3 regions of the Heyndrickxia sp. FW510-T9 genome follow, and region 2 is predicted to be linked to each of the others. Evidence: riboswitches for the same ligand, from Rfam matches in the RefSeq annotation. Region 2 holds a riboswitch; each other region holds the start of a gene.
The links. A riboswitch is a leader RNA that binds a small molecule or an ion and turns the genes downstream of it on or off. The one in region 2 is predicted to bind thiamine pyrophosphate.
Positions count from the first base shown of each region.

Region 1: another riboswitch for thiamine pyrophosphate. It lies ahead of thiT (energy-coupled thiamine transporter ThiT); the one in region 2 lies ahead of thiM (hydroxyethylthiazole kinase).
Region 3: another riboswitch for thiamine pyrophosphate. It lies ahead of thiW (energy coupling factor transporter S component ThiW); the one in region 2 lies ahead of thiM (hydroxyethylthiazole kinase).

Region 1 is NZ_JBYSWK010000025.1:26,768-32,085, reverse strand. Features, by position in the region: gene AC3WJF_RS13675 (hypothetical protein) at 1-72, shown strand, start outside; gene AC3WJF_RS13670 (histidine kinase N-terminal domain-containing protein) at 330-1,439, opposite strand; TPP riboswitch at 1,605-1,709, shown strand; gene thiT (energy-coupled thiamine transporter ThiT) at 1,959-2,540, shown strand; gene AC3WJF_RS13660 (transglycosylase domain-containing protein) at 2,935-5,001, shown strand.
Region 2 is NZ_JBYSWK010000061.1:7,036-12,353, forward strand. Features, by position in the region: gene AC3WJF_RS20380 (hypothetical protein) at 1-173, opposite strand, end outside; gene AC3WJF_RS20385 (ATP-binding protein) at 290-1,873, opposite strand; TPP riboswitch at 1,966-2,076, shown strand; gene thiM (hydroxyethylthiazole kinase) at 2,154-2,960, shown strand; gene thiD (bifunctional hydroxymethylpyrimidine kinase/phosphomethylpyrimidine kinase) at 2,976-3,782, shown strand; gene thiE (thiamine phosphate synthase) at 3,779-4,429, shown strand; gene AC3WJF_RS20405 (NUDIX hydrolase) at 4,511-5,005, shown strand; gene AC3WJF_RS20410 (protoporphyrinogen oxidase) at 5,143-5,318, opposite strand, start outside.
Region 3 is NZ_JBYSWK010000047.1:2,330-7,647, reverse strand. Features, by position in the region: gene AC3WJF_RS18430 (ABC transporter permease) at 1-456, opposite strand, end outside; gene AC3WJF_RS18425 (ABC transporter ATP-binding protein) at 443-1,174, opposite strand; gene tenA (thiaminase II) at 1,247-1,918, opposite strand; gene thiW (energy coupling factor transporter S component ThiW) at 1,942-2,463, opposite strand; TPP riboswitch at 2,632-2,734, opposite strand; TPP riboswitch at 2,819-2,920, opposite strand; RNA gene ssrS (6S RNA) at 3,346-3,543, opposite strand; gene AC3WJF_RS18405 (GTP pyrophosphokinase) at 4,085-4,726, opposite strand; gene AC3WJF_RS18400 (MFS transporter) at 5,282-5,318, opposite strand, start outside.

The DNA of each region.
Region 1 (5,318 bases), on a different contig from region 2:
TGGGGCTTCGGTGCAGGAATAGCATTAGGTGCTATAGGTGCTTTAGCCTTTTTACCTTTTCTCTTCTGGTAATAAATAAACGCAATGGAGCTCGCCCAAAAAAATGGGAGGGCTTCATTGGTATATTTTTATATGTAAGGTTCTTTTCTTATACTTTATTGCTCTTGTATACTTAAGCTCTAGATAACAATCGTATCTAGGTTAAAATGAATGAACTATAAAAAAAAGATGCCCCGAAGATACTCTAGATTAGTATTTATAACGATTTGCGAAAACCAAAAATTCATAAGAAAACAGCCATATGTATAGATATTGTACAATATCATTTTTTATGTATATGGAAGAAGTATCTTAAATACAGTCCAATCATCTGTCGAGTCGCATGTTAACAAACCACCATGCTTCTCTATAGTATTTTTGCAAACATATAATCCTAAGCCAGTCCCTGTTTTCTTCTGGGATACAAATGGTTCAAAAATATGCTCTATTAAGCTTTCGGGGATTTTAGGTCCATTATTGGCGATTTCTAAAGTTATAAATTGATCTTGTTCATCCAATCGTATTTGAATGATTGGGTGATTAATATTAAGTAGGACATCTATCGCATTAAAAATAATGTTGATAAGAACTTGTTTGATTTCATCATGATAGCCTTGGATACTGTAATTTTTTTTGTATACTTTTTGCACATCTACATTTACTTCTAATATTCGAGGATATAAAAATGATACTACTTGTTCTATTAAATCATTGAGCTGAACTGTTGTTTTTTCATTTTCGATAATTTCCTTTTTGGAAAGCATTAGAAATTGGGAGATACTAAACTTTAATTGTTCCAGTTCGTTATATATGATGTCCAAATAAGGAAGTCTTGGATAGTCTGCTTTTAATAATTGAACAAATCCGTGAATAGATGTTAGTGGGTTGCGAAATTCATGAACAAAACTAGACGTCATTTGTCCAAGAAGTGTTAGTCGATCTTGATGAGTGGTATTGATGTACTGGCTTTTTTCCCTAATAATCGTATCTTGCATTTCGGAATAATAGGATACCGTATAATATAGTAATTGATCGAATGTATAATTTATTTGGTCAATGGCAGGAAGCAGCTCGTTCCAAAGTGGATATTGGCAGTATAAATCTTTGAAAATAATCGCTCTGCCAATATTTACATTGAACACAAATTCACCAATATTAATATTTGCGATTCTTCTTTCCTCTGCAAGCTTTTTAGCCAATGGCTGCAAAAGATCATCAATTTGACTCTTACTTTTTGTGATCGATTGTACTACGATATCATACATAGTTCTTCCATTGAGAGGCATAGCTTCCTTAAATGGATCATTCTCATTTATGCGGTTTTCATTATTCCATATGGATAATAGTACATCTCGACGTCCTTCTAGAAAATCAGAAATAACATCCTTTAACGGAATCATTTTTGTCACCTCCAATGCATTAGTTTTAAAAAAGAAAATTTAATTTAAATATATCAAAATTATCAAAAACTTTCCAAACTTTTTATTAAACCTATTAGTTAAGTAGTAAATTGAATGTATTGTCAAAAAAATAATTTCGTAGTATAGTCATTATGACAATATGAATATTCCCACAAGGGGAGCCAATAATGGCTGAGAGTGAACGAATGAGTTCTGACCCTATGAACCTGTTAGATAATGCTAGCGCAGGGACTGTGGTTTGATGGAATGAAGCAATACAAGGACTTTCCTAAAAACCGTCCTGTATTGCTTTTTTTTATGAAGGCTCTTTTTTAAAGAATTGTTGCTTTTAATAATATTATAAACGTGGAAAGGAACGGTCCATTGTTTATTTTCAAAAACAACAAACTTTACGAAAACAGCCTTTATCAAAAACAATACAGAGGTTTATCTTTCCCAGTCCCTATTTAGGGAAATTCAGTTGAAAATTTATTATATAGGGAAATGGGGAGGAAAAAAGTGAATAGAAAGACGTTATTTCTTGTAGAAGTTGCAGTACTAGGTGCACTTGCCTATTTGTTAGACCTTGTTTCAGGTTTAATTTGTCAAGCAATTTGGCCAGAAGGTGGATCTATCACATTAGCGATGATTCCAGTTTTTATTATGGCTTTTAGATGGGGAGTAAAGGGCGGATTATTGACCGGATTTCTTTTAGGTCTACTACAATTCGTAGCGGGATTCCCGAAAATTTATACCGTAACTCAAGGTATCTTAGATTATTTTGTTGCGTTTACAGTAATTGGTTTTGCGGGTATATTTGCAAGCCAAGTCCGTAATGGATTAATCGATTCTAACAAAGTAAAGTGGATTACATTTTCTGTTATTGGGATATTTATTGGAAGCTTGCTTAGATTTGCCGTTCATTTTTATACGGGTATTGTCTTTTTCGGGAACTATGCACCAAAAGGACAGCCAGTAGGAATTTATTCCTTCCTTTATAATGGAGGTTATTTGCTCCCAAGCTTTATTCTAAGTGTTATATTAGTTATTTTTATTCTTATAATATCACCAAGACTTATTTTAAGAGGAATTAAAAAATAGAAGGAAAGGGTATCCCTTTCCTTCTATTTTTTAAAATAAAACTATTTACAAATAGATTGGGATCTAGCTCCAACCCCTATCAGCTAGCGTATTTCTCCGTCTCCTCCCTACGATAAGTCAACATCAGGTGAAATTGGTAATACTAATTTCACTCGGTGAAATTTGAAGTGCCAATTTCAATAGCTCGTGAACTACCTCTTTATGTTTCCTTTATCTCAGTCGAAGACTACGAAATCCGTACGCCGATGGGCAATGCGCTTCCTCTTTTAAATTTTTCGTTGATTTTTTTTTAGTTCCATAATATCCTTTAGCATAGAACAAGAGTTATATCATATTTGAAAATATTGGTATGGAGATTTATATTCCAAATGAAATAAAGAAAGCAGGGAACAACATGGAACGGTTACAGCAATTTTGGTCAGCTGTAAAACGGTTATGGAAAAAAGCACACATGAATCAAATAATGCTTTTGGCCCTATCACTTTTTGTGTTAGGTTTTTTAGGTTTCTTTACTTATTTTGCGAGTACGGTTAATGTGGGCTTATTGAAAAAAGGACTATCACAATCTACGGGTATTTATGATAAAGATGGTGATCTTGCTAGTAAAATTTCAGCTAATCGAACAGAAGGGGTCGCTATAAAACAAATGCCGGATAATTTGAAAAATGCCGTTGTTTCTATTGAGGACCATCGATTCTATGATCACGGTGGGTTCGATCTTCGAGGTATGACAAGCGCCTTTTTTAAAAACATTGCGGCTGGTGGTGTTACTGCTGGCGGAAGTACGATTACCCAACAGTTAACGAAGAATGCACTTCTTTCACCTCAAAGAACATATAGACGTAAAATTGAAGAGCTATTTTTAGCGATTAAAATTGAAAAGTATTATTCCAAAGATGAAATATTGGAAATGTATTTAAACCAAATTTATTTCGGGCATAGCGCTTATGGTGTTCAAAATGCAGCTAAAACGTATTTTGGAAAAGATGTACAAAATGTTGATTTGAGTGAGGCTGCTACATTAGCCGGAATCATCAATGCACCATCTGCATTGGATCCATACCATCATATGGACCGTGCAATACAACGTAGAAATGTTGTTTTGGGAGCTATGAAACAATATGGTTACATTACTAATGAGCAATACAAACAGGCAGTTGACGAGAAATTAGTTTTAAAAGATAGAGGAGGAGATCCTTTAAAAGGCAAATATCCTTATTATGTTGATGCAGTATTAAATGAAGCAACCAATCTTTACGGGTTGACACAAGATGATATTTTAACACGAGGATATCGCATATATACGGAAATGGATCAAAACATTCAATCCGGACTTGAGCATGTATACCAAAATGATTCGTTATTTCCAGCGGGACGAGGCGGAGATTTAGTACAAAGCGGAGGGATTTTACTGGATCCGAAATCGGGTGGAGTAAGAGCCCTTGTAGGGGGGAGAGGCCAGAAAGTATTCCGTGGCTTTAACCGTGCAACTCAGCTGCAAAGACAACCAGGGTCTACCATCAAGCCTTTAGTGGTGTATACCCCAGCATTAGAAGAAGGGTATACACCAAATTCCTCTTTGAAGGACGAGAAAATGACCTTCGGAGATTATGCTCCAAAAAATTATAATGGGCAGTATCTCGGAGAAGTTCCTATGTATAAAGCGGTTGAAAATTCTATCAATTTACCAGCGGTATGGCTCTTAAATGAAATAGGGATAAATAAAGGAATGGATGCCGCCAAACGTTTTGGGATTCCATTAACAAACGAAGATAGAAATTTAGGGTTGGCTCTTGGTGGGATGAATAAAGGTGTATCACCAATGCAAATGGCTGATGCATTTTCGGTTTTTGCTAATGGCGGAAAACGCTATGATGCCCATCTTATTACAAAGATTGTGGGACCTACTGGCAATATAATTGCCGAAAGAAAACCGAAGGAAACAAACGTTACAAGTAAAAAGGTCTCAGATGAAATGACTTCGATGTTACTAAATGTTGTGGAAACAGGAACCGGGAAAGGTGTAAACGTTCCTGGTTATACCATTGCCGGAAAAACTGGATCCACACAATCCACCTATAGCTCAAATGGTACAACAGATCAGTGGTTTGTAGGATATACCCCAAATCTTGTTAGTGCTGTATGGATTGGATATGATAAAACAGATTCACAGCATTATTTATATGGACTAAGCTCTCAAGGGGTTGTGCCAGTTTTCCAAGCTGTCATGCAAAACACATTGAAATACACGGAACCTGGTCAGTTTGACGTACAGTCCATAAATGCCAATCTTGCTGGTAAAAAGGATAGCCAATCTATCATTGAAAAGGCTGAGGAATTTGATAAAAAATTAAAAGAAAGCGCAAAAAAACTCAAAGAAAAGATAGACGAACATAAAAGTAAGTGGAAGGACCTAACAGATCAGTTCAAAAAGAAATGGAACGAAATTAGAGGACATTAATCATCAAAAGACTCCAAACTATGTTTGGGGTCTTTTATTATGTAAACATAAAGGGAACGAAAAACTGGTCGGGTCACATAAAGCAGGATTCGTGTCACATTCAAGTATTAAGAGGGCACATAGAAAAGCAATCAAGTCACATTAAATTAGATAGAGGGAGCGAAAAACCGTTCGAGGCACATAAAACAGAATATGGGTCACATTCATGTTGAAAACGGTCACATAAAATAGCAAACAGGTCACAATAAATTGAATGTAAGGAGCGAAAAACCGTTCGAGGCACAAAAAAACAGAATATGGGTCACATTCATGTAGAA
Region 2 (5,318 bases):
CGTTGATTATTCGCCTTTTTCGTTTGCTGGCTTTTCATTTTTTGTGTTTTTTGCAATGGATTACCAAGAGAATTATCATTTACTGTTTGTTTCTTTTTATTTGCGAGCTGCTGTTTCATTGCCTCTTGCAAGCTTATTTTTTTCTTAGGTTCTGAATGATTGTTTTCCGTCATGCTAGTACCTCCTTAACAGTATTTACAGTAAGTTTAGTATAATGTATTTTCTATCGAAGTGTAAGTGGTCATAGAAGGCAATAGTAAATAATTTGTACAATAGCAAAACAACAGATTCAAGTTACTGCTTTTTGGAGCAAAGGAAGCACGATGTTAAAAGTTGTGCCTTTGTTCAATTCACTTTCGACCATTATTCGCCCATGATGATTTTTTATAATTTTATAGCTGACCATTAAGCCTAGACCATTCCCGTTTACTTTTGAAGTATAAAAGGCTTCTCCAATTTTATCCACTTGTTCTTTGGACATCCCTATTCCATTATCTTGGATAGAAATCATTACGTCTTCTGCGCATATTGAACTTGTAATATTAATTTTACCCCCATTTGGTAATGCATCAATAGCGTTTTTGAGAAAATTTAAAAATACTTGTGTTAATTGATTGCGCTCACCGTATACAAAAATTTCTTTTTGCTGAAATGACTTCATAATTTCTACGTTTTTCATAGCCATTTCAGCAGTTAGTAAATGAACGACGGTTTCTATTGTTTCACTAAGATTGCATTCTTTAAATTGAACAGTATGTGGTTTTGCGAATACCATAAAATCGCTAACGATGAAATTAATCCGATCGATTTCCTCCAGAATAGTTTTAGAATAAAGAAATTTCTTTTCTTCTGAGAAACGATCAAGAATTTGTACAAAACCTCGAATAGTGGTCAGTGGATTACGAATTTCATGAGCTATGCCAGCCGCCAATTCGCCTACCAGTGATAATTTTTCCGTCTTTTGTAGCATTTCCTCGGTACTTTTTTGCTCCGTTATATCATGTTGAATAGCAATTTGTTGAAAGGTTTTCCCGTTACGGTCCTTAAAAGGAACAATCGTACAATCCACCCAATAAAAGCTGCCATCCTTTGCTTTATTTCGGATTTCTCCTTTCCATATGATGCCTTGTTTAATATGATCCCGAATTGTTTTATAAAAGTCATTTGGATGGAAACCGGAATTTAATAGGTTATGATGATTTTGACCAATCACTTCTTTCTCATTGTATCCAGTAATTTGACAAAACTTTTTATTAGCATATTTTATGTTATCTTTATTATCGGTAATGACAAGAATTGTAGCCTCTTTTAATGCATTTTTTACTTCATTTAGTTCACGGAGAGTTAAATTTTCTTCTGCAAGAGATGAAGCATATTTACGCAGTTCTTTTATTATATATGGCTTCATTCGATTGGAAAAAGTATTGGAAGTATATTGAATAAGCATATCTATTTTTTTGATAACTTGAATTAGAACATGTGGAGAAATGTTACTCGATTCTAGCTCCTCTTCTAAAAAATCCATAATTACCGACTTATAATAATGACTTGGAAAAAGGGATTGTTTTCGTAATTGTTTATAGAATAAATGAGTCTGTTCTAGGTGTAAATCAACCCACTCATTTAGTTTTGTAAATGAGGAATTTTCATCATGATACAAAGAATAGCCTAGACAGTGAAAGAAGCTATCTTGGATATTTGAGAGATGTTTAAGCATAGCAATTTTCTCATCATCTCTTTGTTTGTCCTGCAACTTATTCGCTAATAATATACAATTATCCATAATTTTTTGCCCAATTTGTTCCAATTCGGTACTCATAGCATCAACCACTTTCCACATAATCGTATATATACTATTAATTTTTGACAACATACCACAATATTCCTTCTTTTGGTATCAGGCACCAATAAAATTTCTTTACATATTTATGTTTGGGGACTATGATGATAAAAAAGAATATATAAGATGACTACTAGGGGTGCCCTGTGTTTGGGCTGAGAGAAAAACAGTAAGTTTTTTAACCCTTTGGACCTGATCTGGGTTATACCAGCGGAGGAAAGTAGTGGAGTTTTGATTCTTTTACTCTTACTAATGATGCCGGGTCCATATATGGATCTGGCTTTTTTGCATTTAACTAAAAGGAGGAGCAACAATGGATAAAATGATAATAAGTAACGCTTTACAGACGGTAAGAAAGGAAAATCCGCTTGTTCATAATATTACGAATGTGGTAGTGACAAATTTTACAGCCAATGGACTTTTGGCATTAGGTGCATCTCCTGTGATGGCCTATGCACCTGAAGAGGTGGCGGACATGGCAAAAATAGCCGGTGCGCTAGTTTTGAATATGGGAACATTAAATTCAGCGGCGGTGGAGTCGATGATTATTGCAGGGAAATCTGCTAATGCCAATGGAGTTCCAGTAATTTTTGATCCGGTTGGAGCGGGTGCAACACCGTATCGAACCGAGATGGCAAAACGCATCATTGGTGAAGTGAAAATATCTATTATAAGAGGGAATGCCGCTGAAATAGCAAATATTTCAGGAGTAGAGGCAGTTGTGAAAGGAGTAGATGCGGGGGAAATTCATGGAAACCGCATTGATCTTGCCATTTCTGCTGCTAGGAAACTGCAAACATTAATCACTGTAACTGGAAAAGAAGATATCGTCACGGATGGCCAGTCTACATATATTATTCGAAACGGAAATTTTATTTTAACGAAAGTGACAGGAACAGGCTGTTTACTAACATCTGTCATTGGTGCATTTGCTGCAATCGAAAAGGACTTAATCATTGCAGCGGTATCTGCAGTATCAACTTATGGAATTGCTGCTGAATTGGCAGCAGACAAAACAACTGAAAAAGGTCCCGGCAGTTTTCAAATCGAATTTCTTAACCAACTTTCACTTGTTTCCGAACAAGACATTATCGAAAAGACTTCAGTGGAAAAAAGATAAGGGAAGGTGCAATAGATGAGAAAAGCATTAACAATAGCAGGTTCAGATAGTGGCGGAGGGGCAGGCATACAGGCCGATATAAAAACCTTTCAAGAGCTTGGTGTATATGGGATGTCGGCAATTACAGCTTTGACGGCTCAAAATACATTAGATGTTCAAGCGGTATTTCCTATATCTACCGAAGCAGTAGTGGAGCAAATTAAATCGGTAGCCGCTGATATCGGAGTAGATGCATTGAAAACAGGAATGTTGTTTAATGCCGAAATAATCCGAGCAGTTTCTGAGCAAATTGCCATAAACAATTGGAGAAATATTGTCGTTGACCCTGTGATGATTGCAAAAGGAGGAGCCTCATTATTGCAACAGGAAGCAGTATCGGCTTTAAAACAAATGCTTATCCCGCTTTCATTGATTATCACTCCGAATATTCCAGAAGCGGAAGTCATCATCGGCATGGAAATTAAAACAACAAAAGATAAAGAAGAAGCGGCAAAAAGATTCATAGAATTAGGCGTAAAAAATGTTGTCATTAAAGGCGGACATGACACGGATCCATTAGAGACAGTAGATCTTTTTTACGATGGTAGTGAATTTACTTATTTAAAATCAAAAAGAATTAATACGGAAAATACTCATGGAACGGGTTGTACGTTTTCGGCAGTTATTACTGCGGAACTTGCTAAAGGCAAAAAGGTGTATGAGGCGGTTGCAACAGCAAAGGATTTTATCCAAGCTGCAATTGAAGAAAATTTCCCACTAGGGAACGGACACGGCCCAACGAATCATTGGGCGTATAAAAAAAGGAGTAGTTTGATTAAATGACAAGAATCAATACAGATAGGTTAAGAGATATATTAAAACTATATTTTATTATGGGCAGTCCCAATTGCAATAAAAGTCCTGTAAGTGTACTTAAGGAAGCCATTGCTGGAGGGATTACCTTATTTCAATTTCGCGAAAAAGGTCACGATGCTTTAACAGGTGACGAAAAATTTATGCTTGCAAAAGAACTTCAAGCAATTTGCAAAGAACATGAGATCCCATTCATTGTGAATGATGATATTGATTTAGCGATTTCCTTACAGGCGGACGGGGTACATATTGGCCAAGAAGATGAACCTGTAGAGAACGTTCGCAACAAGATTGGGGATATGATTCTAGGTGTATCCGTTCATACGATGGAAGAAGCAGTGTTGGCGCTAGAGGCAGGTGCAGATTATTTTGGAGTAGGACCGATTTTTCCTACTAAAACAAAGGAAGATGCGAAAGCAGTTCAAGGAACAGGGCATATTCAACACTTCCGAAAGAAGGGTATTACGATTCCTATGGTAGGAATCGGCGGTATTACAGTGGAAAATGCGAATTCGGTTATAATGGCTGGTGCGGATGGGGTATCTGTCATCACCGCAATCAGTCAGGCTTCCGACATTACGCAAGCGGCGCAAAGCTTGTGGCAACAAGTTAAATAGCACGGAACAAGAGAGCGGGTATCCCTGCTCTCGTTTTTGCTATAATGAAGAAAAAATAGTTTATGAATGGAGGAGATACCCATGGAGTACAAATATACTATTTGCTTTATTAAAAAAGGAGAGCACATTCTTATGCTCAACCGTGTGAAATCACCGTGGATGGGGGTATGGAACGGTGTCGGCGGAAAGATTGAAAAAGGGGAAGAACCGAAAGAAAGTGTACTAAGAGAAATAATGGAAGAAACAGGTGTTCAATTGAATGATGTGGAATACAAAGGGGTCGTTACTTGGAATGTGGATGGCGTGAGATTCGGAGGAATGCATGCATTCTTGGCGGAAATCCCAGAAACGTTTGAATACCGCACACCGATTTCTACGGATGAAGGGATCTTAGAGTGGAAGGAAGTTTCATGGATTCTTAACCCTGATAATCAAGGAATAGCAAATTTGAAGTATTTTTTGCCGCAAATGCTAGAGGAATCAAATACATATAATCATAGATTTGTTTATGAAAATGGGAATGTTGTGGAGTATTCAGCAGAAATTTTAGAGGAAATAGCACATGTTGTGAGTTGAAATTTAATACCAAATTATGTGACACTGCTCTGTGAATATTGGCAAATATACATTCACTGCAAAGTTATTCAGAATTTGTAAGCATCTTCAAGTAGATCGACTAACAATTAATTTTTCACACAGAAAAAAGCGGAGACCTACTCCGCTTCTATAATTTTTTTGGCAGTATTTTTCCCATTTACAATACAGTCAGCAAGTCCAACACCATAATAGGAGCAGCCTGCAAGAATCACATTAGGGTATTCAGTCGCTAACGTATCATTTAAAGCTTCAATGGTATTTCGATGGGTTATATGGTATTTCGGCATTTTAT
Region 3 (5,318 bases), on a different contig from region 2:
TTCCCTGTTCACTTGCTTTAACCCATCATAAAAATTTAATACGATTGGAAAAAAACAAATTAAAATAGTTACCGCCACCTTGCTCCAAAGGCTATAGCCAAACCAAAGAATAAAAATTGGAGAAAGAGCGATAATAGGAATCGTTTGTGAGATAAGGACAATCGGATACATTACTTTCTCAATTGGCTTTGAAAAATACATGGTCACGGCTATTCCAATACCTCCAATAAGTGCAAGAAAAAAACCTATTAAAACTTCTCTTAGTGTTGCTCCTAAATGAACGACAAATAATTCATGTGGGTAATGTATCATCATTTGCACAATCGATATAGGTGTTGGAATGATAAACGAGGGGATTCTACCTGAATGTACGAGATACTGCCAAATCAACAAACAAAGAATGGAAACGATGATAAATAAACCGTATTGTTGTCTAAAACGTTTAAACCAGTCCATCTGTAATCCTTCTCTCTAGTTCTTGACGATATTCAACCATTTCTGTTGTATAAATCATCTCTGCTTCTCTCGGTCTAGGTAAATCTACTTTGAATTCCTCCACTCCTTGTTGTGGATGAAGAATAAGAATTCTATCACTTAAAAGAATCGCTTCTTCTAAGTCGTGTGTAATAAAAAGAATCGTTTTGTCGAGTTCTTGCCAAATAGAAAGCAGCCATTTTTGCATATCCCGCTTTGTAAAAGCATCCAGCGCTCCGAATGGTTCGTCTAATAACAGTACTTCTGACCCTGTCAAAATGGTACGCAAAAAAGCGATACGTTGCTTCATTCCGCCAGAAAGCTGTTTAGGTAACGCATTTTCCCATTCTGTAAGTCCCGTTTTCTGAAGCCAGTCTCTTACTTCTTCCTTTGTATAAGAATTTCCCTTTCGAATTTCTGAACACAGCATTAAATTTTCTAATACAGTCCTCCACGGAAGAAGTAAATCTTGCTGTGGCATATATCCGGAGCTTCCAGGAGTCGGAATCACTCCATTTATCAAAATTTGTCCCATCTCCGGTTGAAGCAGGCCGGCGATTAGTTTTAAGATAGTGCTTTTGCCTGAACCGCTTTTTCCTATTAAACTAACAAACTCTCCTTTTGATACCGTTAAAGAAAAATTGCTAATGATTGGATTATGTTCATAGGTAAAAGAAACCTTATCCAATTGAAGTGTCATTTTACTGTTTCCCTTCTTGAAAAGCTCTTTTTTCCATCTACCTAGAATGAATATGTATAAGAAAGGATTCTTCTATAACGGCCAATCTTGACCGTTATAAAGCATCTCCCAAAATAAATATTCATATTTTGATGTAGTTTGAAAATGATTTTCCAGTACAGCTAGTTCCTCCTCTGATTTCCCTAAAGTTATTTCGTCTAATAACTCGATTAACCAAAGGGCAATGGAACCGAATTGATCGGAGGAATATGTTTCAATCCAAGTTTTATACGGATTATGTTCCAACCCAGATCCATATTGTTTTTTTAGATGCTTTCCTATTTCCCAATAATCCCACGCACAAGGCAGCAAACATGAAATTAACTCCGCAAGCGTTCCATTTTGGGCAACACTAGACATATAACTCGTATACGCTAAATTGTTTGGAGTCGGTTTTGTTTGCTCCAGTTCTTCCACTGTAACGCCAAACTGACTAGCATATTCCCGATGTACATTCATTTCAAAATGTAGAATGTTATGTAATAGGTGAGAGAACTTTGTCATTGATACAAGATCATTTGCTTTTTGAACACCAATGGCATAGAGCTTTGCATATTGGATCAAATATACATAATCTTGTTTCATATATTCTTTAAACAATTCTTTTGAAAGTGTCCCACTCCCTATTCCTTGTACAAACGGATGCTGGTGATTTTGATTCCAGATTGGTTGAACATTATGAAATAACCTTTCGGAAAAAGTCATTTTTCATCGCTCCTTCCTGTGAATTAAAGCTCACGATTGAAAATGCTATATTTGCGAATAAATCCTTGAAGTGCTTGATTCTTCAGCAACACCTTTAAAACAATTATTCCAATAACCGCACCTCCAAAAGAACTAACGATAAATGCCGGGATAAATCCAAAAACAGCTACCTTTTGACCAAGGATAAGTGTGGCTAGCGGATAGCAACAAATAGCACCAATAATACCAGTCCCTACTACTTCACCAGCAAATGCCCACAAAAGCTTTTTCGTTTTCATGAACAAAATTCCGGATAAGAAGGCACCAATCATACTTCCTGGAAAAGCGAAAATCGAACCTGTCCCCGCCATGTTCCGAATTAGGGATACAATAAATGCCTGTGCAACAGAATACATCGGTCCTAAGAGAACTGCCGTTAAAACATTTGCCATGTGCTGAATAGGAAATATCTTTGCAAAACCAACTGGAATATACACCATATTGCTAGTTAATGTGGTGATGGCAATGATCACACAAGTTAATGTCATTTTTTTTACCTTACTCATAATAAAGAACTCCTCCATTTTGCTTATTAAAATTTAAAAACATTTTTAACGTCTTATGCGTACACGTTCACATGTATTCATAAGGCTATAAATCAACAATAATCACTAATATGGGAAAAAAAACCGCTTTCTAATAAGAAAGCGGTTTTAATCTAAGTTGTATAAACCAACATCAATCGACCGCTTCCCTACGCCAGTACTATCTGGATCAGGTCCAAAGGGTTTCAATCCAACGATTTCTCTCAGCCACTCGGCTCCCCTAGCAAATATTAATATTTAATTGGAATGCGCAAAAAACCCGCCCTTTTTCACGCAAGGACGGGTTGCATTTACAATGATAAAAAGAATGTTATCGTTATAAAATCATGCACTTCCTTACGCCAGCACTAACTGGATCAAGTTCAAAGGGTCCAGATCATATCCGTCTCAGTCTATTCAGACTCCCCTAGTGATCAAATATTCATTTATATACATATAGTAGCACATATTTTAGAAAAGAAAAGAACAAATTTTATTATATTAGTAAAATAACCATGGGTGATAAGGTGATCATCAATCTTTTAGATCTTTCTTTCATAAATTTAGTTGAAATTTGAGTAGTTTGTTTCCGTAATTCTACTTCTTTCATGATAACACTCCTTTCATATTTTTTATATTCATTCAAATTTGTTGGTTTAATGCAACTTATTAGTTTATAATATCCAAAATCCAACATATTGTTCACGAAATTTGCAATATTATTTCCTCAATTATTTGCATTGTACCAACTTCATTTTGCAAAGGTTAAGCACCATAAGAAAACTAGCTAAGTTCATTGCTCTATTCATTACTATAAAAACAAAAAAAGCCAGTTTCGCTTAGAAACTAGCTTGGTTCATTATGTAAGGAGCCGCCTTTGCCGTAATTTAATGATAAGAAAGTTTTAAACCACCACTCCTCAAAGTGGGTGTTCTCAGAAACGTTTCTGCGTGTCCTCCATGTCGTATAGACAAAGGCCTGTCATTCCCGTTCCGATATTAAACTCCCTGTTACAGCTCAAAGGTTAAAACTTTATTATGATTACGTACAACGCAGCTTGTGTTATTATATTACTCCCCTTTTGATAAAAAATCAAATGAAAGGTTTTCCACTCAATTTTTAATAATGAATCGGAAGTCTTTGAACTTGCTGAAACCCTTGTGTCTTTTTAAGGATATAAAGTTTGTACGTAGATTTCCGCTCTAGGCACTTGCTTCTGCGGGAAGGGATGGAGCTCCTCGACGTTACCGCCTGTGGGGTCTCCCACTTCCCTCTTTTTCCTGCAGGACCTCAGATTGTTAAAGTTAAATTACGCTAAAAAAGCAAAAACTTTACGAAGACAGCCAAATAAAAAATGAGCTTGAGATAATCTAGCTCATTTTGATATCCGATTAATTTTTCGTAACGTTGAATTTTATATATTGCTGTATTTATCAACCGTAATTATAAAGCAGTCATGTTAGCGAAGTCCCTTTTAAATTCACAATAACTATCCTAAAGACAATTATTTTTGTAAGAATTAAATTTAAGAAAATAATGCGTTTATTCACGAAAATGAACGAGGAAAGTGTCACGATTCGGGGATTTATGTCTCTTCGTTTACTTAATTGGATAGTAATTTTCCTCTTAATCTTGACATTTCCTTATCCATTAAGAAAGAAGTTTTAGCAAGCTCTATGAGCTGATTTTTAGCTTCTTCAGGTATAGTCTCGCCTTGATATTTATAGTTTAGTTTATGTTCCGTGGATGCCCAAAAATCCATAGCGGATGTACGAATTTGTAATTCTGCAGGAACCCATAATATTTCTTTGGACAGGATGACTTGAGTTTCTACAATCAGGTGCAGACTTTTATATCCACTCATTTTTGGGTCCTGAATATAATCCTTTACGCGTATCACTCGAATGTCTTCACGTTGCTCAATATGCTCCTTTAGCATATACACGTCTTCAATAAAACTTGTTACAATTCTAACACCCGCAATATCTCTTATTTCATTCCTTACCGCTTCTTGTGTTAAGTGAATTTCTTTTTTTTGAATTTTCTCCACCAAAGATTTTATTGTTTTCATACGTGTTTTCATATGTTCAATAGGGGAATAGCCATGTTGTGTTTTCCACTCTAAGTCAATAATCTTGAAATCACTTTCTAATTCGTGTAATACCATTTGGTATGGCAGAAAGAATCCTCTCCAATTGTCTATTACTTTTTGAATAACCTCGATCTTTATCTTTTCTTTCAGCATGTCCACAACCCTCCAGTTATTATTCTAATATCATAACACAGATGATTCGAAGTAAAAAAATGTTCGGATAGAAGATTTTTTACTTTTTCTTGTTATTTAGATCCTACGTCTGAAACCCCCAAACCATTGTATCTAAAGGCTCTTTTCGCATGTTGATTTCCGCTCTAGGCACTTGCTTTCCGCGGGGAGGGATGACCCTCCTCGGCGTTACCGCTTGTGAGATCTCCCACTTCCCTCTTTTTCCCGCAGGAGTCAAGTGCCCTCTGCTACAATCAATTCAGAATGTTAGAGTTAAATTACACTAAAAAAGCAACAAACTTTACGAAAACAGCCTTATCAATAGACAATTTCACCTATTCAAAAGATACATTTCCATCAATAAATAATAATAGATTAGCAACTTCCATATAGAAAATTCAACCGATACAAATAATAAAATGGCTTGGAATTACTCCAAACCATTTTATCGTGAATTGCATTAATATTTTAATCGTCTAAATAGGTTATTTTTTTACATCTTATAAGTAAACATAAAATTTTCAGAAGGTACTTTTTTCACACACGATGGGAAGAAACTTGAAGCTTCCTCTTT